DNA from 4 places in the Arthrobacter sp. Ha26 genome. Region 2 is predicted to be linked to each of the others. Evidence: predicted binding sites of a transcription regulator. Region 2 holds the regulator's gene; each other region holds the start of a gene.
What was found. Region 2 encodes LexA, which represses DNA repair genes until DNA is damaged. Its sites were predicted from a motif close to TCGAACANNTGTTCGA; they were not measured.
Positions count from the first base shown of each region.

Region 1: the regulator LexA is predicted to act here: its motif matches at 3,428-3,443, upstream of AC5RVY_RS13260 (shikimate dehydrogenase).
Region 3: the regulator LexA is predicted to act here: its motif matches at 4,360-4,375, upstream of AC5RVY_RS11835 (HNH endonuclease signature motif containing protein).
Region 4: the regulator LexA is predicted to act here: its motif matches at 3,633-3,648, upstream of AC5RVY_RS01790 (LysM peptidoglycan-binding domain-containing protein).

Region 1 covers NZ_JBNHGX010000005.1:119,811-125,694, reverse strand. Annotated here, with positions in the region: gene AC5RVY_RS13275 (ATP-dependent DNA ligase) at 1-890, shown strand, start outside; gene AC5RVY_RS13270 (MFS transporter) at 1,011-2,330, opposite strand; gene AC5RVY_RS13265 (IclR family transcriptional regulator) at 2,558-3,385, shown strand; gene AC5RVY_RS13260 (shikimate dehydrogenase) at 3,535-4,416, shown strand; gene AC5RVY_RS13255 (bifunctional sugar phosphate isomerase/epimerase/4-hydroxyphenylpyruvate dioxygenase family protein) at 4,416-5,884, shown strand, end outside.
Region 2 covers NZ_JBNHGX010000004.1:379,933-385,816, forward strand. Annotated here, with positions in the region: gene hflX (GTPase HflX) at 1-446, shown strand, start outside; gene AC5RVY_RS12460 (ATP-dependent DNA helicase) at 439-2,496, shown strand; gene lexA (transcriptional repressor LexA) at 2,577-3,311, opposite strand; gene AC5RVY_RS12470 (LysM peptidoglycan-binding domain-containing protein) at 3,693-4,049, shown strand; gene AC5RVY_RS12475 (histidinol-phosphate transaminase) at 4,119-5,237, shown strand; gene hisB (imidazoleglycerol-phosphate dehydratase HisB) at 5,298-5,884, shown strand, end outside.
Region 3 covers NZ_JBNHGX010000004.1:248,032-253,915, forward strand. Annotated here, with positions in the region: gene hutI (imidazolonepropionase) at 1-645, shown strand, start outside; gene AC5RVY_RS11825 (DeoR/GlpR family DNA-binding transcription regulator) at 743-1,531, shown strand; gene AC5RVY_RS11830 (CPBP family intramembrane glutamic endopeptidase) at 1,696-2,475, shown strand; gene AC5RVY_RS11835 (HNH endonuclease signature motif containing protein) at 2,655-4,208, opposite strand; gene AC5RVY_RS11840 (VOC family protein) at 4,485-5,123, opposite strand; SAM riboswitch class IV at 5,290-5,405, shown strand; gene AC5RVY_RS11845 (bifunctional o-acetylhomoserine/o-acetylserine sulfhydrylase) at 5,450-5,884, shown strand, end outside.
Region 4 covers NZ_JBNHGX010000001.1:377,976-383,859, reverse strand. Annotated here, with positions in the region: gene AC5RVY_RS01800 (hypothetical protein) at 732-1,670, shown strand; gene AC5RVY_RS01795 (CBS domain-containing protein) at 1,846-2,277, shown strand; gene AC5RVY_RS01790 (LysM peptidoglycan-binding domain-containing protein) at 2,416-3,432, opposite strand; gene AC5RVY_RS01785 (acyl-CoA thioesterase) at 3,868-4,413, shown strand; gene AC5RVY_RS01780 (thioredoxin family protein) at 4,523-4,939, shown strand; gene AC5RVY_RS01775 (putative quinol monooxygenase) at 5,013-5,291, opposite strand; gene AC5RVY_RS01770 (AMP-binding protein) at 5,406-5,884, shown strand, end outside.

The DNA of each region.
Region 1 (5,884 bases), on a different contig from region 2:
TTGAGGCGTTGAAGGAAAACCTCCCGCCCCGGTGCGTGGTTGACGGCGAAATCATCCTGATCGGCCCGTCCGGGGACCGGCTGGACTTCGATGCCCTCCAGCAGCGGATCCACCCCGCGGCCAGCCGGGTGAAGCTGCTCGCCGCGCAGACCCCGGCCTCATTCGTGGCGTTTGACCTGCTGGCTTTGGACGATGACGACTACACCGGCCGTCCTTTCACTGAGCGGCGGGCGGCACTTGAGAAAGCCCTCGCGGCGAGCAAAGCCCCTGTCCACCTCACCGCCGCCACCACGGACATGGACACGGCGGGACAGTGGTTTGAGCAGTTCGAGGGCGCAGGACTGGACGGCGTGGTGGCCAAACGCCTGGACGGCCGGTACGAGCCGGACAAGCGGGTGATGTTCAAGACCAAACACGAGCGCACCGCCGATTGCGTGGTGGCCGGCTACCGGCTGCACAAGAGCGGACCGGACGCCATCGGCTCGCTGCTGCTCGGGCTGTACAAGGACGATGGCGGCCTGGCCAGCGTGGGTGTGATCGGCGCCTTTCCCATGAAACGCCGCAAGGAGCTGTTTGACGAGCTGCAGCCGCTGGTGAGCGGCTTTGATGACCATCCGTGGGCATGGGCCAAGCAGGAGGAAGGCGAACGCACCCCGCGGAACGCCGAAGGCAGCCGCTGGAGCGCCGGCAAGGACCTGTCCTTCGTGCCGCTGCGTCCCGAACTGGTGGTGGAAGTCCGCTACGACCATATGGAAGGCGACAGGTTCCGGCACACCGCCCAGTTCAACCGCTGGCGGCCGGACAGGGATCCGGAGTCGTGCACCTATGAGCAGCTGGAGGAGCCGGTGAACTTTGACCTGGCGTCGGTGCTTGAGACCGGACGGCCGTAGCGGGTCCTTGGCTGCACATGCTGCCACAACAGCCCACTTTTGACAGGGGAAAGCCCGCCATTTGGGGGAATGGCGGGCTTTCCGGTCTGAAAACCGGGCTGGAGTGTCAGTACCGGCGGGCTACTTAAGTCCGAGCTGCTTGGTGGGGATCCGGAAGGACTCCTTGGCGGTCAGCGCGGAGATGGCTGCCACCACGCAGATGGCGGCGGTGAAGATGCTGATCTGTACCCAGCCGCCGGGCTTGATACCGCCCATGGCGGCCACGATGGCCGGCGCAAAACCCGCCATCAGGAAGCCCAGCTGGGTGCCGATGGCCAGGCCGGAGAACCGCACCTTGGTGCTGAACATCTCGGCGTAGAAGGAGGGCCACACGGCGTTGGAGGCTGCATAACCGCAGGAGAAGAAGCCGATGGCGGCCAGGAACATCAGCGGCACGCTGCCGGATTCGAGGCTGAGCAGGAAGACGGGCGTCAGCACCGCACTGGCGAGGGCGCCGTAGATGAAGACTGGCTTGCGGCCGATCTTGTCCGCGAGCATGCCGAACAGGGGCTGCGTGCCAAGCGCCACAAGGTTGGCTGCCACCACGAGCCAGAGGGTGGTGGTGCCGTCCACGCCGGCAACGGTCTTGGCGTAGCTGATGGCGAGCGTGCCGAACACTGTGGATACCGCGGCAATGAAGGCGCAGCAGATGACACGCAGGACGTCGCGCCAGTGGCCCTTGAGCAGGTCGGCCACGGGGAGCTTGGAGATCTGGGCGGTCTTCTGGGCTTCCTCGAATGCCGGCGGCTCGTGCAGGGTGCGGCGGATGAAGAAGGCGACCATCACAACGACGGCGCTCAGCCAGAAGGGGATGCGCCAGCCGATGCCGTACTTGATGTCGTCCGGGAGGGCCAGGACGGGGATGAAGACGAGGGCGGCGAGAATCTGGCCGCCCTGGGTACCGGTGAGGGTCCAGGACGTGAAGAAGGAGCGGCGGTTGTCCGGGGCGTGCTCCAGCGTCATCGAGGAGGCGCCGGCCTGCTCGCCGGCAGCGGAGAGGCCCTGGCACAGCCGGGCGAGGACCAGCAGGGCGGGAGCCCACCAGCCAACGGTGTTGAAGTCCGGGAGGCAGCCGATCAGGAAGGTGGAGGCGCCCATCAGGAGGAGGGTGAACATCAGGACCCTCCGCCGGCCCACCCTGTCGCCGAAGTGGCCGAGGATGACGGCGCCCACGGGGCGTGCCACGTAGGCGAAGCCGAAGGTGGCGAAAGACATGATGGCCGCGTTCGCGTCAGCATTCGGGAAGAAGACCGTGGGGAAGATCAGGGCGGCGGCGGAACCGAAGATGAAGAAGTCGTAGTATTCGACGGCGCTGCCCAGGAAGCTTGCGAGGGCTGCCTTCTTCGGCGTCCCGGCCGGGGCGGCGAGGCCTGGCTCTGCGGACGGAAGTATCTGGCTCATGGAGTTCCTTTGTGTGACGACTTTGTCGCGGATGGATCAGGGGCTTCAGCCGGGGCGGCCTGGGTGTTGGCTCGGGCGGCACGGCGGGAGATACGGGAGAACCCGGACAGTAGCCACATTGTGGGAGCTACTTGTGCGATACAGCAATGATGGCTGTGAGTGGGGTCACTTGTCAAGAAAATAATCAGCATCTAGCAATAGCTCTCACATTGTGGTTACATCGATGTATGAGTGTGAACCAAACCACAGCGCCCGATGATGTTGCTGCTGAAGAAAACGGCCCCAAGTCCAGCCGGTCCGCAGACCGTACGGACATGGTGGGAAAGGCGCTGGGGCTCCTGGTCCTGCTGGGCGATGAGCCCCGCGGCGCGAGTGCCGCGGACATCTCCCGCCGGGCCCAGTTGCCTTTCAGCACCACCTACCGGCTCCTTGGCTCGCTCACGCGGGACGGTTTTGTGGACTACGAACCCGACGGCCGCCGCTACCACCTGGGTCTGCGGATCTTCCAACTGGGCCAACGGGTTTCCAACCACCATGGCTTTGCCGGAACCGCGCTGCCCGTCCTGCGCCGCGTGACCGAGCAGACTGGTGAAGCCACTATCCTCAGCGTCCGGGATGGCCACCACCACCTGACGGTGAACAAGGTGGACGGCCCGCAGATGTTCCGGGTGACCAGCGATCCCGGCCACCTCGGCTCCCTGTCCACGACCGCCGTCGGAAAGGCTCTGGTGGCATTCGCCGAGGACACCGAGCGCGAAAAGCTCCTCGCTGAACTTCCCCTCGAACCGCTGACGGAAAAATCCATCACGGACCGGGACGCCTTCCGTGCGGAAATCGACCTGGTTCGGCGCCGCGGGTTCGCTGTTATGGATGAGGAAAATGAGATCGGCATGCGCGCCATCGCCGTTCCGCTCCTCAACCACCAAGGCCATGCGTTCGCCTCGCTGGCAACCGCGGTCCCTGTCTTCCGCCTCAGCCTGGAAGCACTGGAAGCGCACGTTCCACTCTTGCAGGACGCGGCGGCGGAACTCGCTGCGCGCCTGCCGCAGCGGTAGTGGCGGCGGCTTACGCACCCATCCCACCCTATTGTTCGCATCTAGAACAAGCGTGCGGAAAGTGAACAATTGATGTACCGTAATTTCCATCACCCCGCAGCACCCTCCACAAGGAAGCTGCCCGGTGCCGTATCAAAGGAGCTGCACGGATGAGTAATCGAACTGAGTCCTACCTTGTGGGACTGGTCGGCGATGGCGTGATGCCGTCACTCACCCCGCCCATGCACGAACGCGAAGGGGACGTGCAGGGACTGCGCTACCTGTACCGGCCCATTGACCTGCTGGAGCTTGGCTTGCCCGGCGAATACGTCGGGAAGCTGCTGCACAGCGCCCGCACCCTGGGTTTCAACGGCCTGAACATCACCCACCCCTGCAAACAGCTGGTCCTGCAGCACCTTGACGAAGTGTCCCCGGACGCGCTTCGGCTGGGCGCCGTCAACACAGTGGTGATCGAGGACGGCCGCTTCATCGGCCACAACACCGACTTCTCCGGCTTTGCCGCCGCCCTCGCCGCGGGCCTTCCCGGCGCGCGGCTGGACCGCGTGGTGCAGCTCGGGGCAGGCGGGGCGGGCTCCGCCGTCGCGTATGCCCTGCTCACCGCCGGCGTCCGCCACCTGGACCTCGTGGACATGGACGCTGCCCGCGGTGCTGCCCGGGCGGAGGAGCTGGCCGGCTTCTTCCCGCAGAGCACCGTCACGGCACGTACGACGGCGGAGCTGCCGCAACTGATGCCCCTGGCCGACGGCCTGGTGCACTGCACCCCGGTGGGCATGGCCGCCCACCCCGGGCTCCCGCTGGATCTGGAGCTGGTGGAGTCCCGCCACTGGGTGGCGGACATTGTCTACCGGCCCATCGAGACGGAACTGGTCCGCGGCGCGCGCGCCAAGGGCTGCGACGTGCTGGACGGCGGCCGGATGGCCGTGGGCCAGGCCGCCGACGCTTTCCGCATTTTCACCGGACTGGAACCTGACGCGGAGCGCATGCGCAGCCACTTCCTGGAACTTGTCGCCGCCGAGGAGGTGGCTGCCTGATGCGCACCGGAATCGCCACCGTGTGCCTGTCCGGCACTTTGAAGGAAAAGATGCAGGCCTGCGCCATCGCCGGGTTTGACGGCATCGAAATCTTCGAGCAGGACCTGGTCACCTCACCCCTGGGCCCGGAAGAGGTCCGGACCACGGCCGCCGACCTCGGCCTGGGACTGGACCTCTACCAGCCGTTCCGCGATTTCGACGGCGTGACGCCCGAGCTCCTCAAGGCGAACCTCCGGCGGGCCGAGGCGAAGTTCAAGCTGATGTCCCGGCTGGGGATGGACACCGTCCTGGTCTGCTCGAACGTCGCCACTGCCACTATCGACGACGACGGCCTCCGCGCCGAGCAGCTCTCCGAACTCGCGCAGCTGGCCGGGGACCATGGCGTCAAGGTGGCCTACGAGGCCCTGGCCTGGGGCAAGTACGTCAACGACTACGAGCACGCCTACCGGCTGGTGGACATGGTGGACCGCCCCAACCTGGGCACCTGCCTGGACTCCTTCCACATCCTGTCCCGTGACTGGGACACCGCGCCGATCGAGAAGATCAACCCCGAAAAGATCTTCTTCGTCCAGGTGGCGGACGCCCCCAAGCTGACCATGGACGTACTGTCCTGGAGCCGGCACTACCGCGTCTTCCCCGGTGAAGGCCAGTTCGAGCTCGCCAAGTTCATGGGCCACGTGGTCCGCGCCGGCTACGCGGGCCCGGTATCGCTGGAGGTCTTCAACGACGTCTTCCGCCAGTCCGATGCGGAACGCACCGCCGTGGATGCCATGCGCTCGCTGATCTGGCTTGAGGAGCAGAGCGCCACATGGCTCGCCAGGAACTCTCCGGAAGGTTCCGCGGGCAGCGGCGCTGCAGGCCGCCGTCGTTATCCCATGGAACTGGCCACCCTCCCCAAGGTGAGCGAACCGGCCGGCTTCAACTTCGCCGAGGTCAAAGCCGACGATACCAACCAGCTGGAGAAGCTCCTGGGCCAGCTCGGCTTCGCGTTCGAAGGCCGGCACCGCACCAAGGCCGTCCAGCTCTGGACCATGGGCCAGGCACGCGTGATCATCAACGAACAGGCGGCCACACATGCGGAGCCGGCCATTGCCGCGCTGGGGTTCGACGTCGATTCACCCGTGATTGCCTCCGCCCGCGCCCAGCAGCTTAAGGCTCCCGTGGTGGCCCGCAAGGTGCAGGCCGACGAGGAAGTGTTCCAAGGCATCTCCGCCCCCGACTCCACGGAGATTTTCCTGTGCCAGGGCAGCCCCGACGGCACCGCCGCCTGGACCCGTGAGTTCGGCGAGGGGCTGGAACACCCGTGGGGGGGATCCGCGGCGGTCATTGACCACGTGAACCTGGCCCAGCCCTGGCAGCACTTCGACGAAGCCGTCCTCTTCTACACGAGCGCCCTCGCCCTGGAACCGCAGCCTTTTGCGGAGGTGCCGAGCCCCAGCGGCCTGGTGCGCTCGCAGGTCATGCAGAC
Region 2 (5,884 bases):
AGGAAGTGGCGGACTCGGACCTGATCCTTCACGTCGTGGACGTTTCGCACCCGGATCCCGAGGGCCAGATTGCTGCCGTCCGCAAGGTCTTCAGCGAAGTGGACGCCCGCAAAGTGCCGGAGATCATCGTCCTGAACAAAGCCGACGCCGCGGATCCCTTTGTGGTGGAGCGGCTGAAGCAGCGGGAACCGCGGCATGTAGTGGTTTCAGCCCGCACGGGGGAAGGAATTCCGCAGCTGCTGCAGGCCGTCAGCGAGGCCATCCCGCGTCCGTCCGTCAAGCTTGACCTCCTCATTCCCTACGACCGCGGGGACCTGGTCAGCAAGCTGCACGAATCGGACGCTGAGATTATCAGCGTTGACCATGATGAAGCCGGTACCCGGGCAGTAGTCAAAGTCCGGGAAGGCCTCGCGGCTGAACTGGAATCATTCGTCACCCATGACTGACCTCGTGGCTGGCGAAGCCACAGGAACGGCCGGCGAGCAGTTCGTTATCGAACTGCTCGACCGGGCCGTTGCGGGCATGGGCGGACAGAGCAGGAGCGGCCAGCACGAGATGGCCAGGCAGGTGGCGCGGGCACTCGAAACCGGGGACCACCTGCTCGTCCAGGCGGGCACGGGTACCGGAAAGTCGCTGGCGTACCTCATACCCCTCATAGCCCATGCGCTGGAGAGCAACAAGCCGGCCCTGGTGTCCACGGCAACGCTTGCCCTGCAGACCCAGATCGTGGGCAGGGACCTTCCCCGGCTCCTGAAAACCATCACTCCAGCCCTGGACCGTCCCGTCAAGGTGGCACTGGTCAAGGGCCGCTCCAACTACGTGTGCCTGCATAAACTCGAAGGGGGATTTCCCTCCGAGGAACCCGCCGAGGGCCAGCTGTTTTCCCTGGGCGAGGACACCAGCGTGCCCCACTTCGCGGCGGCCGTAGGCGGTCCCGCCTCCCAGCTCGGCAAGGAAGTAGTCCGCCTGCGCGAGTGGGCGGAGAAAACCACCACCGGTGACCGGGATGAGCTTCTGCCCGGTGTCACGGACCGCGCCTGGCGGCAGGTCTCCGTCACGTCAATGGAATGCCTGGGGGCGCAGAAGTGCCCCATGGCGGCAGAATGCTTCAGTGAGCTGGCGCGCCAGAATGCTGCAGACGCTGATGTTGTGGTTACCAACCACGCCATGCTTGCCGTCAGCGCTTTTGAGGGCCTGGCCGTGCTGCCCGAGTACGACGTCGTGGTGGTTGATGAGGCGCATGAGCTCCAGGACAGGGTGACTGGCGCCGTATCCGGCCAACTCTCGCTGGCCATGGTCCATGCCGCCGCAGCCGGTGCGCGCAAGCACACGGCCATCACCGTGGATGCGCTCAACGCCGCCGCCGCCAACCTGGAAGTTGCGCTGGCCGGAGTCCCCAACGGGCTGCTGCCGAACGGCCTGAACGATGAGCAGCTGGACTGCGTGGACCAGCTGCGCGAAGCCTGCCGCGCCGCCTTGTCCGACTCCAAGGGGGACAGCAGCACAACGGCCGACGGCGGGCGGCAGCTCGCCCGCTCCCGGCTGATGGTCATCCTGGAGCTGTGCGAACGGCTCCTGGCTGCCCGGGAGAACAGGGAAGTGGTGTGGTTCTCGCGCGCCAGCTCCTTTGATCCCCAGCAGGGATACTCCCAGCCGGACGAGACCGCGCCCGCGCTCATCAACGTTGCCCCGCTGTCCGTAGCCGGCCGGCTCCGTGAGGGACTGTTCGCCGACCATACTGTGGTGCTGACCTCGGCGACCCTGGCCATCGGTTCCGCTTTCGAACCGGCCGCGGGCGGACTGGGCCTGGTTGGGGAGGGCGCGCCCAGCTGGACCGGCGTCGATGTGGGGTCGCCCTTTGACTATCCACGGCAGGGCATCCTCTATGTGGCGGGCCACCTGCCCAAGCCCGGCCGGGGTGTGTCGCCCGAAGCCCTGGCTGAACTGGAGGCGCTCATCCGGGCTTCCAACGGTGGTGCCCTCTGCCTGTTTTCGTCACGGCGCGCGGCGGAGGAGGCAGCCGATGCGTTGAGGCCAAAGCTCGGCACGACTATTCTCTGCCAGGGCGATTCCACCATGACGGCCCTGGTGAAGCAGTTCGCGGACGAACCCGATACCTGCCTCTTCGGCACCATGTCCCTGTGGCAGGGCGTGGATGTTCCTGGTGGATCCTGCCGGCTTGTGGTCATTGACCGGATTCCGTTCCCGCGGCCGGACGATCCACTGATGACGGCCCGGTCACGTGCCGTGGCGCAGGCCGGCGGCAACGGCTTTATGTCCGTTTCGGCCACCCACGCCGCCATCCGGCTGGCCCAGGGGGCAGGACGGCTGATCCGTTCCACCGGCGACAAGGGCGTGGTGGCGGTACTGGACTCCAGGCTGGCCACCGAACGGTATGCAGGGTTCCTCCGTGGCGCGCTCCCGCCCTTCTGGCCCACGACGGACCGGAAGACGGCCATTGCGGCGCTCGAGCGGCTGGCGCAGGAGAACTCCTGATGCTCCCGGTGACGCCCTGGCGCTGCCGGTGACGCCCTGGCGCCGCCGGGGCGTCACCTGCGTAATCTACATTCCGTTGCCTAAAGAGAGCGGAGCACCGAGACAACCTTGCCCATGATGGTGGCATGGTCACCCAAAATGGGTTCGTATTGGGTGTTCTGCGGCAGCAGCCACGTGTGGCCGTCACGCTGCCGGAAGGTCTTTACCGTGGCTTCATCATCCAGCAATGCCGCGACGATATCGCCGTTCGCGGCATCCGCCTGGCGGCGTACCACCACCCAGTCGCCGTCGCAGATCGCTGCATCCACCATGGAATCACCGGCAACCTTGAGCATAAACAGTTCCCCTTGGCCCACCAGCTGCCGGGGGAGCGCCAGGACATCCTCCACCACTTGATCGGCCAGGATGGGACCGCCGGCAGCGATGCGGCCCACGAGGGGAACCATGGCCGTGTCCATGGCGGTGGGGAGTTCGGTTACCGTGCCGCCGCTGCCCTGCAGAAGGGCAGAGGGCTCAGCTGGAGGCTTGGATGAGCCACCGTCCAGCGTGAGGGGCATCAGCACCTCCATGGCGCGCGGCCGTTTCGGGTCCCGGCGAAGATAACCGAGCTTTTCCAGCTGCGACAGCTGGTGAGTGACGCTGGACAGGCTCGCCAGGCCCACGGTGTCGCCGATTTCGCGCATTGACGGCGGATAGCCGTTGTCGTTGACCGAGCGCTGGATGGTTTCGAGGATTTTCTTCTGCCGCGGCGTCAGGCCCTTGGCGCTCTTCTTCGGTTGGGAGGTTGCCCTGCCCCCGGCGGCTGCTGCTGCCATATTCGCCAATGCCTTTCGGGTTTGCCCGGCTTTTCGGCCCGGACCTGGAGGTGCCGCCGTAATTGTCAGACCCTGCTGATCAACTTCAGAGGTGGTTGTTCTTGTCTTCAAAGCTAGGCCAGCCGCATTGCATTTTCAAACATTTGTTCTAGCGAGTCTCGACATTATTCGTTGATAGGTGCTAAAACAGAGAAAGCAAAGTTCGAACATGTGTTCTATTCGGTTTCGAACCGTTCGAAAACCCGGACCAGGTCCGCGGGGATCAGGGCGGGCGCCGGGGAAGACATCGGGCAGCACGGTCAGTCCAGGAGGGCTCAGTTCATGTCAGCTACATCTGCTTCAGAGGGTTCGCGCCCACAGCTTCTTTCGATGGATCAACTCATGTCGCAGCCGCGACTCCGGCAGGCGCGGCGTACGCCGCCCCTGCCGCCGCTTCGCCTGACCCGCCGCGGGAAGATTGTCCTGATCGGCTTCCCGCTGGTCCTGCTGGCGGCCTTGCTGCTCTCCCTGGCCGGCTTCTTCAACTCGCCTGCAAAGGCGTCAGACACAGCGGCGGACCTCTCTGTAACCCCCACTGTCACGGTCACTGTGCAGCCGGGCCAGTCGCTGTGGGCCATCGCCGGAACCGTAGACCCGGAGCGGGACGCGCGTGACGTCGTGGCAGACATCGTGCAGCTGAACAACCTCAGTGCCGGCGCGGTCCACCCCGGGCAGCAGCTTTATGTGCCCACGCGGTAACTGCACGCCGATTGCGAACAGGGCACCGTCACATTTTCCGGTCCCCGAAAGGGGCACTAAACTGTTCAGGTGAATCACCAGCTAGAGCGCCTGAACCGGCTTCCCCTCCGCAACAACCTTCGTGGGCTTACCCCGTACGGTGCACCACAGCTGGATGTTCCCATCCTCCTCAACGTCAACGAGAACACCCATGGTGTGCCCGAGGGCGTCCGGGCCGCCATCAGTGCGGCAGTGACAGAGGCCGCCGCCGGACTGAACCGGTACCCCGACCGTGAGTTCACCGACTTGCGGAAGGCCCTGGCCGAATACATGGGACATGGACTCGGACCCTCCAATGTCTGGGCGGCCAACGGCTCCAACGAAGTGCTCCAGCAGATTCTGCAGGCTTTCGGCGGCCCGGGCCGCACGGCGCTCGGCTTCCCGCCCACGTACTCGATGTACCCGCTGCTGGCCAGCGGTACGGACACCGAATACCTTGTGGGCGAACGCGCCGAGGGGTACGGCCTCAGTGCAGAGTCTGCCGCGCTGCAGGTCAAAGAACTGCAGCCCAACATCGTTTTCCTCTGCTCGCCGAACAACCCCACAGGAACAGCTCTCGGGCTCGACGTTGTGGAAGCTGTCTATGAAGCCGGAGAAGCCAGCCAGGCGATCATCATTGTTGATGAGGCCTATCACGAGTTCGCGCACGACGGAACGCCCAGCGCACTGACCCTGCTGCCAGGCCGCGAACGGCTGATTGTCTCGCGGACCATGAGCAAGGCTTTTGCCCTGGCAGGCGCGCGCCTGGGCTACCTGGCCGCGGCGCCTGAGGTCACCGACGCCCTGCGCCTGGTGCGCCTGCCGTACCACCTCTCCGCCATTACGCAGGCAACTGCCCTGGCAGCGCTCCAGCACCGCGAGGCGCTGATGGCAGATGTTGAGGACATCAAGAAGCAGCGCGACAGGATTGTGGCCGAGTTGACCAGGATGGGCCTCAAACCCGCCGCGTCAGACTCAAATTTCGTGTTCTTCGGCGGGGTGGAGAATCCGCACCAGGTCTGGCAGGGGCTGCTCGACGCAGGGGTCCTGATCCGCGACGTTGGAATTCCGGGCTATCTTCGCGTCACTGCCGGCACTGAGACCGAAACCACAGCTTTCCTCACATCCCTCGAAAGCATCCTTGCCGGCCAGTCCGGGCTTCCCGCCTAGACTGGAAGTACCGGCGCTGGACGCCCTGAACCACTCCTTCTTCCCAAAGGACACTTGACCATGAGTTCCACCGGATCCACTGCGGCCAGGACCGCGCGCATGGAGCGTGCCACCAGCGAGTCCTCCGTGCTCGTGGAAATCAACCTCGACGGTACCGGCGTCTCGGACATCGACACGTCGGTGCCCTTCTATGACCACATGCTCACCGCGCTCTGCAAGCACTCACTCATCGACCTGACGGTGAAAGCAACCGGTGACACCCACATCGACGTCCACCACACCGTCGAGGATGTAGCCATCACGTTCGGTGAGGTGCTGCGCACCGCCCTGGGCAACAAGGCGGGAATCCGCCGCTTCGGTGAAGCCACCGTGCCCCTGGACGAGGCATTGGCGCACGCCGTGGTGGACGTTTCCGGCCGCCCGTACCTGGTGCACGGCGGGGAACCCGCAGGCCAGGAGTACCACCTGATCGGCGGCCACTTCACTGGCTCGCTCACCCGCCACGTCTTTGAAGCAATCACCCTCCACGCCGGGATCTGCCTGCACATGAATGTGATCGCCGGAAGGGACCCGCACCACATCGTCGAAGCCCAGTTCAAGGCGTTCGCACGTGCCCTTCGCGCTGCCGTGGAGTCCGATCCCCGGGT
Region 3 (5,884 bases), 130 kb from region 2:
GTCTTTTGTGAACGCGGCGCCTTCGACGCCGATCAGTCCCGCCGGGTCCTGCTGGCCTGCCGCGACGCCGGACTGGGACTGCGCGTCCACGGCAACCAGCTCGGCGAAGGACCCGGTGTCCAGCTCGCCGTGGAATTCGAAGCCGCGAGCGTGGACCATGTGAACTACCTCGCCGACAAGGACGTGGACGCTCTGGCGGAGACCTGGGCCGGCTGGGATGCCGCCACCGGGAACGGGGCCCGGGGGACGGTGGCCACGTGCCTGCCCGCCTGCGACCTCTCAACCCGGCAGCCGCTGGCGCCGGCGCGCGGGCTCCTGGACGCCGGCGTCCAGGTGGCGCTCGCTTCCAACTGCAATCCGGGCACGTCCTACACGAGCTCCATGGCCTTTTGCGTCACCACGGCGGTGCTGCAGATGGGTTTGAGCGTCCACGAGGCGGTCCGGGCAGCGACGTACGGCGGTGCACTCGCGCTGCACAAGGACAAGGGGAACGACGCCGACGGCGAACGGGCGGTGGGTTCCATCGCCGTCGGACACCGGGCGGACCTCCACCTGCTCAACGCGCCGTCGGCCACGCACCTTGCCTACCGACCGGGCATGCCCCTGACTTATGCTGTGTGGCGGGCCGGAGCGCGGGCCCGCTGACCTCCTCCTCCAAAGTGACGTTAGATGATCATTTGGGTTCTGTTATGATCAGAAAGCGTCATTCAAGCTGGTGGCGCGAGTATTTGGAGGCCCTGGCATGACCCGCACCGACCGACTCACGGCAATCCTTGACCTGCTCGCCAAATCCGGCCAGGTGGAAGTCGAAGAGATAGTCAGCACCCTTAACGTTTCGCCCGCCACGGCGCGGCGCGACCTGGACAGCCTGGCCAAACGCCGGCTGCTCACCAGGACCCGCGGCGGGGCCACCACGGGCGCATTGGCGTACGACCTGCCGGGCCGGTACAACCGGGACGACCACGCCGAGGCCAAGCAGCAGATCGCCCAAGCCGCCTCGGACCTCATTGCTCCCGGCGCCGTCATCGGCCTCTGCGGCGGCACCACCAGCACCGTGCTGGCGCAGATCCTGGCCACCCGCGAGGACCTCAATGCCCCGTCCAACCAGCCCACGCTCACCGTGGTCACAAACGCCATCAACATCGCCGGGCAGTTGGCCGTGCGACCCAACATTAAGGTCATGGTTACGGGCGGCATCCTAAACCCGCGGTCTTACGAGCTGGTGGGGCCCTATACGGACATCATCATGCAGAAAGTGGTGCTGGACATCGCCTTCATCGGCGTCAACGGCGTCGATCCTGAGGTGGGGCCAACCAACACGGGGGAGGGCGAAGCCTCGGTCAACGCCCTGCTGGCCAGCAGGGCCCGTGTCTCCTATGTGCTGGCTGATTCCTCCAAGGTGGGGGTGCGCGCCTTCGCCACTATGGACGGCTACAACTTCACCAAGCTGATCACGGATTCGGGCATCTCGGCGCGGGACAAGGCAGCGTTCGAGGCCAACGGCACTGAAGTGATTGTGGCCGGCGACTGAAGCCTGGCGGCGGCTGAAGCCTGGTGCCGGCCCCGCTGAGCGGCAACCCAAGGTAAGCCGCCACACTGTAAGCCGCCCGGTCACGGCGGCACACCCATCATCCAGCCTGGCGGCACCGCGAGGACAATCAGCCCGGATCCAGAAACTGCAGGCAAGATGGGTACATGCTGGTTCCCTCACGCCGTCGGCTGCGGATCGAAGTCTGGATCGTCCTAGGCCTGTCCCTGGGCCAGTCGGCCGTGTACTCGGTGGTGCAGCTCCTGGACAAAATGACCCGGGCGCCGCTTGCAGAAGGTACTTCCACCCTTAACCGCTCGCAGAGCACGCGTGAGTACTTCGACCTGACCTACCAGCTGCTGGACATCATTTTTGCACTGGTGCCGGTGCTGCTGGTGATCTACTTCCTCACCGACCAGCGGCAGGTCGCGGGCGGCGACGGCGGTCATTCCGGCTCCGCCTTTCGAAAGCTCGGGTTCAACTTCGCGAGCCCGGGTAGGGACTCGCTTCAGGGACTGGGGCTGGCTGCATTGATCGGGATCCCGTCCCTTGGGCTGTATGCGGCAGGCCGGGCGCTCGGAATCACCACCGCCATCATTCCCAGTGCGCTGGATGCCTACTGGTGGACGGTGCCGGTGCTGATCCTGTCCGCGATCCGCCACGCCGTGGTGGAGGAAGTCATTGTGGTGGGGTACCTGCTGGACCGGTTTGGGAAGTTCGGCTGGAGCGTGCCGGTGTCCATCATGGTCAGCTCGGTGTTGCGTGGCAGCTACCACCTCTACCAGGGCTTTGGACCGTTCATCGGGAACGTGGTGATGGGCATTGTCTTTGCCTGGCTGTTTACCCGGACGCGGCGGGTGATGCCCCTCGTCATCGCCCATGCTGTGCTGGACATCGTGGCCTTCGTTGGATTCAGCCTCTTCGGCAAAGCAGTCGGTCTGGGCTAAGGCAGCAAGCTGACCCAGCCCAAGCTGACGCAGCCCAAGCTGACGCAGCCCAAGCTGACCCAGCAAGGGCTTGATTGACCACAGTTCATCCGTGTCGGAGTGATTCACGCGTCCAGCACCGAATGCCTGGCATGCGCCATCTGTGGGTCACCGGGCGGCACTCTTGGATTCCAGGTTCGCTAAGTGCGGCCGTGGAGGAACCGCATGATGCTGCCTTCTCCTGGCGAGGGGCCGTAGACAAAGTCCGGGGGCAGGCAGGACGGCTTGAAGCGAGCATGCCCCAGTTGTCCCGGCTTCAGTTGTTGTGGCCAGTGGGGTGGTTCCCAATCCTGGTGTTCGCTCTTGTAGTGCCTGCCGGTGGGTGAGGTCCAGCCGGGTGGTTCGGTTTTGGTAGCCGGGGTGGGTTTCCAGCCACTGGTGTGACGAAGTTTGTGATGTTTGGGGCAGGGCTGTCCCAGGTTCGATACCCCGGTGCTGCCGCCCTTGTGCCACGCGAGGATATGATCGGCTTCATTGTCGAGGGAGTTGTTGTTGCAGCCGGGGAAGGGGCATTTGCCGTCCCGGAGCATAAGCCATTTCCGCATCGCTTTGTTGACCCGGTAGTTGGTGCGGCCGATTTCCAGGGGCGCCCCGTCCCTCGGGTCCACCAGCACCCGGTAGAACGAGCCCGCCCCGTTCGCGACCAGGTCCCGTGCCATCGAGGGCGGGATAGGCCCGAACCCGTCCAGCATCGCCGGCTCATCGGTCAAGCCCATCAGCGAAAACACCGGCACGGTGACGAGCACCTGCGCCCGGATCCCCGATGTCGGACCGGTCGCCTTGCCAGTGGTGCCGGTTCCTGCATCGACGTTGTTACCGTTGCTGTTGCCGGGCAGCGTATTGGTTCCGTCGGTGCCGCCTGCACCCGCACACCCGGAGTGGTTGCCGCTGCCAAGAATCGCATCGGTGAAGTTGTCGGCCTTCAACTGGGTGAGCGTACGGCGCTCATCGGGTCCCTGCATCCCGCGGGCGAGGGCGGTGAGTCGATTCCAGCCCGCCATCGCCTGGTCAGCGGGCAGGCAGGCGGACAGCCATGCCATCCCGTCCTGGTCCGGCCGGTATTCCACCCGCCGGTCCGCCACTCCCTTGGCGTGGCGCTTCTCGATGGACTCGGCGTGGTGCCGCTCCCGCCAGGTCCTGGCCTTGGCCTTGAACCGGTAGGCGGGCAGCTCCCCGATTGGGGCGGCCGCAGGCGGCCGGGGCACATCCGGGTCCAGGAAGTGGGCCTCCAACGCAGCGGCGCCGGCGGGGTCAAGGGTTGCGGTTTCCTCCGCCATGACCAAGGCGTGCGGCCAAGTGATTACCCCTGCCTGCAACGCCGAGAACGTCAGCGGCAACTCCTTGGACACGGCGTTGGACGCGGCGAGGAACTCGCCGGCTGCCCGAGAACCGAGGGCCAGGAGGGCGCCGATTTCCGCGGCGACTGCCATTTCCAGCGCCTGCACCGGTGCTTCTGGCCCGGCAATTGCCTGGGCTGTGTCCGCATAATTCACGGCAGCCCGCGCCTTCAAGCCCGCGATCCTGGCCTCCGCCGCCCGCGCCCCGGCGAGGATGTCCAGGCACCCATCTGCCAGCCCGGCCAACGGATCGGCAGCTGAGAACGGCCCCGCACCGTAGCCCTCCGCCTCCGCGTTGAGCACGGCAAGGGCGGCATTGATGTCCTCAAACGCCTTCACTACCGCCGCTTTCCCCATAAACCCATCATGACAAGGGGGTCTGACAAAAGGGTCTCGGAGCTTGTCCCGAACAATTTCTTCAAACGTTTATGGGCGCTCCCTTGGAAGCCGAGGACAACGTGCCCGGGAGAATATTGCAGCCGGGCCCACGCTTCATCCTCAGTCAGCTCCGAAAATGGATTCGGCCGCCATCGGCAGGTGACGCCGTTGTCACAAGCTGATGGCGGCCGAAGTTTGGGAGGACAGGGTGCCCACGCAATAGGCCGGGCGTGGCGGCCCAGACAGGAAGGAGCGTCAGATGGTGACGGCTCCATTGGCAGTTTCGAAGGTTACGGACAGGATGCCGGGCGTGCCATGCGGTGCCACCCAGTCAACGGCCACGTCTTCCAGCGGCTTCTCCACGGGCTCGCCCAGCCATTCGGTGACACGGGCGGCCGATCCGGCGATGGTGAGGCAGCTCATTTTGACGTTGCTGTCGTAGGCGTTGGACGGGTGGAGGGACGGGTCGCCCTCCCACTTGAGCATGTAGGGAACCTGGGGGTCGGCGATCAGGCCGAGGATGCCGATCTGCTTCCAGACGAGCTCGCGGCCGTCCGGGAACTTGCGGTTGCCATTGACAGCAGCGCGTCCCAGCCGTTGTTCGAAGGGGGCGAGGTCGTCCACTTCGACGCACCAGCCCATCCAGCCGCCGCCTGCCGCGGAACGGGCGCGGACAGCCTGTCCAAACGGGGCTTTGTCCGATGCCGGGTGATCCAGGACCTCCACGACCTCGAGGTACTTGTGGCCCGCGAGCGGGATGATCATATTCCGGGTTCCGAACCGGGGGTGGACCCCGCCCTTGACTGCCTCAACGCCGAGGGCAGACGAAATACGTTCGGTAGTGGCCGCGAGGCCATCGTGTTCACAGGCGTAAGAGACGTGATCCATGCGCATGCCAACATCTTGGCACTTTGTGATCGGGCTCTCAGCTAAGGCAACCCTTACTGGGATTGTCGCTGGTCAGCCCCCACAAATCCGTGGCAGGGCACGCGCAGATGTTCAGGACCATGTTCGTCACAATGCTGTCCGGCGCACGCTGCGTGTTCCTACACTGAGCTCAGGTCATGAGCGCCAGCATCAAGCCCCGGCTCGCTGGCCGGCAACCCTCCAACCGCGGTGGGGTGCCCCGGGTGAGGACCTGGCTGTCCGGCAACGGCCGGATGGCAAGCGCGGCCCGTACTGCTTCAAGCATGCCGGGCCCATGTCAAAGGAGCCTTGAATTGTCCAACGGATGGTCCTTCGAAACCCGCCAGATCCATGCAGGACAGGAGCCGGACAGCGCTACCGGCGCCCGCGCCCTTCCCATTTACCAGACGACTTCCTTCGTCTTCCCCACCGCTGAGAGCGCTGCCAACCGGTTCGCACTGGCCGAGCTGGCGCCCATTTACACCAGGATCGGCAATCCCACCCAGGAGGCCGTAGAGCAGCGTATCGCCAGCCTCGAAGGCGGCCTGGGGGCGCTGCTCCTGAGCTCCGGGCAGGCCGCCGAGACCTTTGCCATCCTGAACATCGCAGAGGCGGGCGACCACATTGTGGCCAGCCCCAGCCTCTACGGCGGCACGTACAACCTCTTCGCCCATACCTTGAAGAAGTTCGGCATCACAGCGACCTTTGTGGCGGATCCGGACAACCTTGACCAGTGGCGTGAGGCCGTC
Region 4 (5,884 bases), on a different contig from region 2:
GGCGGGTACCGCGTATAAAGGCTTCATGGATCCCTCGTAGAACTTTGTAGCCACGATATAGGAGTGGCCAGTATTGCGGAAGCAGAACCGGCCACAAATTCAGGGCAGAAAAAAGCGCGCCCGTTAGTCCTTGAGCAGGGCGTGGGGCGCTACGCCTGACCGCCTCCGTTAGGGGATTCGGGGATCAATAATTAGGGACCCACTCCACACAATTAGGGATTGCTATTCGTATTACTGGGAATGACACTGGCAACATTAAGGCTTTCCTTTATTTCAGGGAGCAAAAAATGCTGTCTTATCCCTATTTTCTTTTGGGCAAGCGCAGTCAAGGCCGCCGGACTTTCCGGTCTGGCGCAGGTCCCGAAGATGGATCGGCTGCTCTCCGTCGACGCAGACTGCCTAATCTGAGGCTGTATGCACTGCTGACAGTGCTCCTTGTTTCGCTCGGTCTACTGGTGATGCCGTTTCCAGCCTCGGCGGCCACGGGCGACGTCGGAGTAGAGGGTCCGTCGCATTCGGGGACGGGGACGCCCACGGGCACGAAGCGGGCGACGAGCGCGTTATGGTTCAACGACGGGTTTTGGTGGGGGAACTTGTGGGACGAAGCCAGTTCGGATTTCCATATCTTTCGGTTCAATCCCTTGACCAGTTCGTGGGCGGATACGGGGGTCGCGACGGACACGAGGGCGAATACCCACCATGACGTTTTGTGGGACGGGAAGACCCTCAATGTGGCTAGTTACCGGTTCCTTGATGACGGGCTGCCGGCTGAGCCGAACTTCCCCACCACCATGCGGCGGTACAGCTACGACCCGGGTGCCAAGAAGTACAAACTGCTGAGTTCTACGACCATCCACAACCAACGCGTTGAGACCCTGACCATCGACAAGGACTCGACTGGCCGGGTGTGGGCCACCTGGCAGCAGGGGAACAGGATCTATCTGAACGTTACCGGCACGGATGGCACCACCTGGGGGACACCGTTCGCGCATCCTGCAGCGTTGAGTAACGTGTCCTTGGACGACACATCCGCCGTGATCGCGTTCGACGGGAACAAGATGGGTGTGATGTGGAGCCGGCAGGTTGGTGACTCCACTGACGGTATGTACTGGAGCTACCACGTAGACGGAGCGGCGAAGACTGCGTGGTCCACTCCTGTTGCCGCCGTGAAGGGGCAACGCAGCGCTGATGACCATATGAACCTGAAGTGGCTGGATTCCTCCGCTGGACGGGTTTTCGCCGCGATAAAGACGTCGTTCACGTCGGCATCCCAGCCGCTGATTCAGCTATTGGCCTTGAGTGGTACTTCCTGGTCGGCACACACGATCGCCACTGTGTCCGAGTGCCCAAACAGGGTGATCGTCCTGATTGACGAGGCAGCGCGAAAGATTCGGACCTTCGCTACATACCCGAAGCCGAGTGGAACCACGAACGGCGGTGTCTGCACCAGCTCAGGGGGCGCGATCTACGAGAAGTCAACACGGCTGGACAACATCAGCTTCACCACCGCGAAGACACCCCGCATTGTGGACGCGGACCAGTACGTCCACAATGTCACCTCCACCAAGCAGAACCTCAACAGCGCCGCATGGGGCACGAGTAACAGCGGACTGCTGGTGCTTGCCGATGCCAACGCCACCAGCCGGTACTGGCACTTTTACGCTCGCTGACCCCTGGCGCAGAGCGGTAGTGCTGGTAGCAGAGAGCCGGTACAAACAGTGCGGGAACGGTTCACGAATGCCGCAAAACCGCCGTCGACAGGGCAGCGGCACGGGCGTAGTCTGGCAGCATCGGCGCAAGCGCCCGATGCCCTGCATCGATCAAGGAATCGATAAAGGAGGACCAATGAGTGCCGTACGTGAATTCATGACTACGGACGCACAGTGTATTAAGGAAAACCAGTCCCTCGCAGATGCTGCCCGGATGATGCTGGACCTTGACTGCGGATCGTTGCCGATCTGTGGTGACGACGGCAAGCTGCGGGGCATGATCACCGACCGTGACATCGTGCTCAAATGCGTGGCCGCCGGACGCGATCCCCGCGAAATGATGGCCCGCGACCTCGCCTCGGGCCGGCCTTACTGGATCGACGCCGATGCGAACGTTGACGCAGCCATCGAAATGATGGAGACCCACCAGGTCCGCCGGCTTCCTGTCATCGCCGACCACAAGTTGGTGGGGATCATCAGCCAGGGAGACATCGCCCGGAACTACTCGGAGCAGCGGGTCGGCGAGCTCGTGGAGCACATCTCGGAACGCAAACGGATGAACGCTTAGCCCAAACGTCCTGACCAACGCCATGGGGTCCGCCCTGTGGCGTTGCTTTATGCCCGGTCCTGGCATTGCCGCAGCTCCCGGCCTTGAGGGTCGGGAGACGCGGACAAGCATTCATACGGTCCGGAAAATTGGGACACCCTAGTTCAGCGCAATCAGGAGCATCTGGCTGGTTCCCGGAATGCAGGTCTGCAGGATCGCGCGGGGGAAACCGCCGAATACATTAATGACGTCGTTGGTTGTTCCCGGGTTGGGTACCTGCCCCCGGCCCGTCACCGTGTAGGTTCCGTAGCCCGGGATGCTCACCGTTTCCCCCACCCCGATTCCGGAGAAGCGGGCCCAACCGCCACAGAAATCATGTTCGGTGATGAACAACGAGTAACCGTCATTCGGGGTGTAGTGGATGGGCCCGATGCAGGCATCCACCATGGACTGTCCTCCTGCACCAGCGACGTAAATGGTCCGGATCGCAGGAGCCGCGACAGGTGCCGGCGCAGGAGCGGCTACGGGGGCGGGGGCCGGAACAGGAACAGGGGCAGGCGCCGTTGCCGCTGCGGGGGCGGGGGCGGCAACCGCAGGACCCGTCAGGACCAGAGTCTGCCCGGGGACAATAATGCTGTACTGCCCCAATCCGTTCGCCGCGAGCATGGCGTTCATGTCCACCCCGAACCTCGCGGCGATGGCGCCCACGGTATCGCCGGGAACCACCGTGTACAGGTTGGGATCAGCGGGTGCTGGTTCAGGGGCAGGAGCGGATACGGGCTCGACGGCGGGCGGGGGCGGCGCTGCTTCCGCCGGCGCTTCCGCAGCAGGCGCCTCAGCGGGCGGGGCTGCGGCGGGAACCTCTGCCGGTGGTTCTGCCGGTGACTGGGCCGCTTCCGGGGAACCTGCGCCGGAAACATCACCCCCGTTGTTCTGCTCCTGGGAAACGGACACGGCGTCGGCAACGGGAGCTGCCGCCGTCGTGTCCGACGACAGGCGGGTGGCCGGAGCGGCAAGCGCTCCGACTCCGACTGCCGCCACAACGGCGGCGGTGGCCATGCCCGCCCACAGCTTGTTGCTGATGGAGTGCCGGCCCGCCGTCAAGTCGGAACGGGGGATATCGGTGGCGAAACTACGGGGTGGACCGTCGGGGGTGGAGAGATATGGCTCGTTCATGGGTAACCCATCGGAGGTTCAGGCCAGCCACGGCAACTGCGGGAGCAGCGAAAGTGGCAGGACGGATCGAAGTGTGATGCGGCGGCCGCCTGGCCTTTAGGAAGGTCGCGGCAGACGCATGATGGAGGCGCCCGTATACCCGGAAAATACGGAAGGCTCCGCGAGAGGGCACTGCCATCCGGAAGCCACCCGGTGAACAGGCCAGCACATGTTCGGTCCTAGGAATCCCGAGTTTAGGAAGGGCGGGGTGCCGCGGGCACCAGTAGGGATTACCCGAATATTTTGGGCCGGTACTTGGGGGCAGCGCCCCGGCTACTCAAGCCCGATCAGCCGGCTACCTGCTGCCGCAGGCCGGGATCTGAGCGGACTGGCAGCTCTTCAGGAATCAGGCTGGAATTGGCAAACTCAGATGTTACCCAGCGGTAACATGAAGGCATGCACCTGTTGTTGAGAACCCTCCTGCTGCTCATCACCTCATCCCGCCGGCCGCCGCTGACCGTCTGGGAAAGCTCCTCGCTGCCGCTTCGGGTCCTGCCCACGGACATCGATATCGCCATGCACGTCAACAACGGTATGTACCTGTCCTTGATGGACCTCGGCCGGTTCGACCTGATGGTGCGCAGCGGCGTGTGGAACCGGATGCGCCGCCGTGGCTGGGGCCCCGTGGTGGCCGCGGAGACCATTTCGTTCCGGAAATCCCTTCAGCTGTGGCAGCAGTACAGCATCGAAACGCGGATCATCGGGCTGGACGCCAAGGCCATCTACTTCGAGCAGCGCATGGTGGCCGACGGCGAGATTTACGCCAGTGCCTACATCGCCACCCGGCTGGTTCATCAAGGCCGGCCCGTCAGCCAGGACGAGATCCTGCGGGAATTCGGCGAGCCCCCGGCCGAGATGGTGCTTCCTGAGTGGGTTCACGAGTGGCGTGCGTCCAGTACCCTGCCGGGGAGCCGGACGCCGGCGCCGCACCTCTGGCCCTGACACCCGCCACCGCCCGTAGGCCCGGCGTCCGCTTTATTCCCGATGACGCGGGGAGCGAACATCGGACTCCCGCCGCGACATCGCGGCCGGTCACGCGTACGGTTGAACCATGGCTACCGTTGACATCACTGGCGAACAGTTCGCATCGACCATCGAGGGCAATGACATTGTCCTGGTGGATTTCTGGGCAGAATGGTGCGGCCCCTGCAAGCAGTTCGGGCCCACATACTCCGCAGTCTCGGAGAAGCACCCGGACGTCCTCTTCACCAAGGTGGACACCGAGGCCGAGCAACAGCTGGCAGCCGAGGCAGGCATTTCCTCCATCCCCACGCTGATGGCCTTCCGCGAAAAGGTGCTGGTGTTCTCACAGCCCGGCGCGTTGAACTCCCAGCAGCTGGAACAGGTGGTGGACGCCGTCAAGGCCCTGGACATGGACGAGGTGCACGCCCACGTGGCGCGCCAGCGTGAGGAAGCGGCTGCGGCCGCGCCCGGTCAGCAGGACGGCACACAGATCCCCGACGCGTGATCCCGAGGGCCTGATCCCTTAAACGTCGAAGCGGCCCCTCCGCACGGAGGGGCCGCTTCGACGTTAACCGGACTTAGATCCGTTCCAGCTTGGCGGGCTCGGCCAGCAGCGCGCTGAGCGACTCGTTCAGGTCCTGGACTGCGATGCCCTTGGAGTGCTTGGCCAGGTCCTCCTCGGACGCCCACTGCTCCGTCAGGACCAGCTTTTCCTCGGTGGCTTCGGTCAGCTCATAACGGATGCAGCCTGGTTCATTCACCACTTCGTCAATGGCGATTTCAAGGGCCAGTTTTACGCGGTAGAACTCGCCGTCGTTGGGGATGAACGTTGCCTGCAGGTCAATGGGTGAACTCATGGATTTCACAATACCGGCCGCCGCGCCCGGCACCGCTCCTGTTGACGCCAGGCGGGCGGTCTGTTGCGCTTCCGAATGCTTTGATTGCCGGGGACCACTTGGTAGCGTGCCCTCATGCGCGCTTATACAGCCGGGGACACTGACGTCCCGTTGCTCGAGGAAACCATCGGCGCGAACTTCGAGCGGATGGTGGCAAGGTTCCCTCTCCACGACGCACTGATAGAGGCGGCCCCAGTGCCCGGCGGGGATGCGAGGCGGTGGAGCTACACCAAAATGAACGACGACGTCGACCGGCTGGCGCGCGCACTGCTCGCCCTGGGCATCGCCAAGGGGGAGCGGGTGGGCATCTGGAGCCCGAACTGCGCCGAGTGGACGCTGCTCCAGTACGCCACCGCCAAGGTGGGTGCCATCCTGGTCAACGTCAATCCCGCCTACCGCAGCCACGAACTGGAGTTTGTGGTGAAGCAAAACGGCATGCGGATGCTGGTCACCGCACCATCAGACCGCAACAGTGACTATGTGGGCATGGCCCGCAGTGCGCTCGCAGAGTGCCCCGACCTGCGGGAACTCGTGTTCCTTCCGGCTCCTGGAGG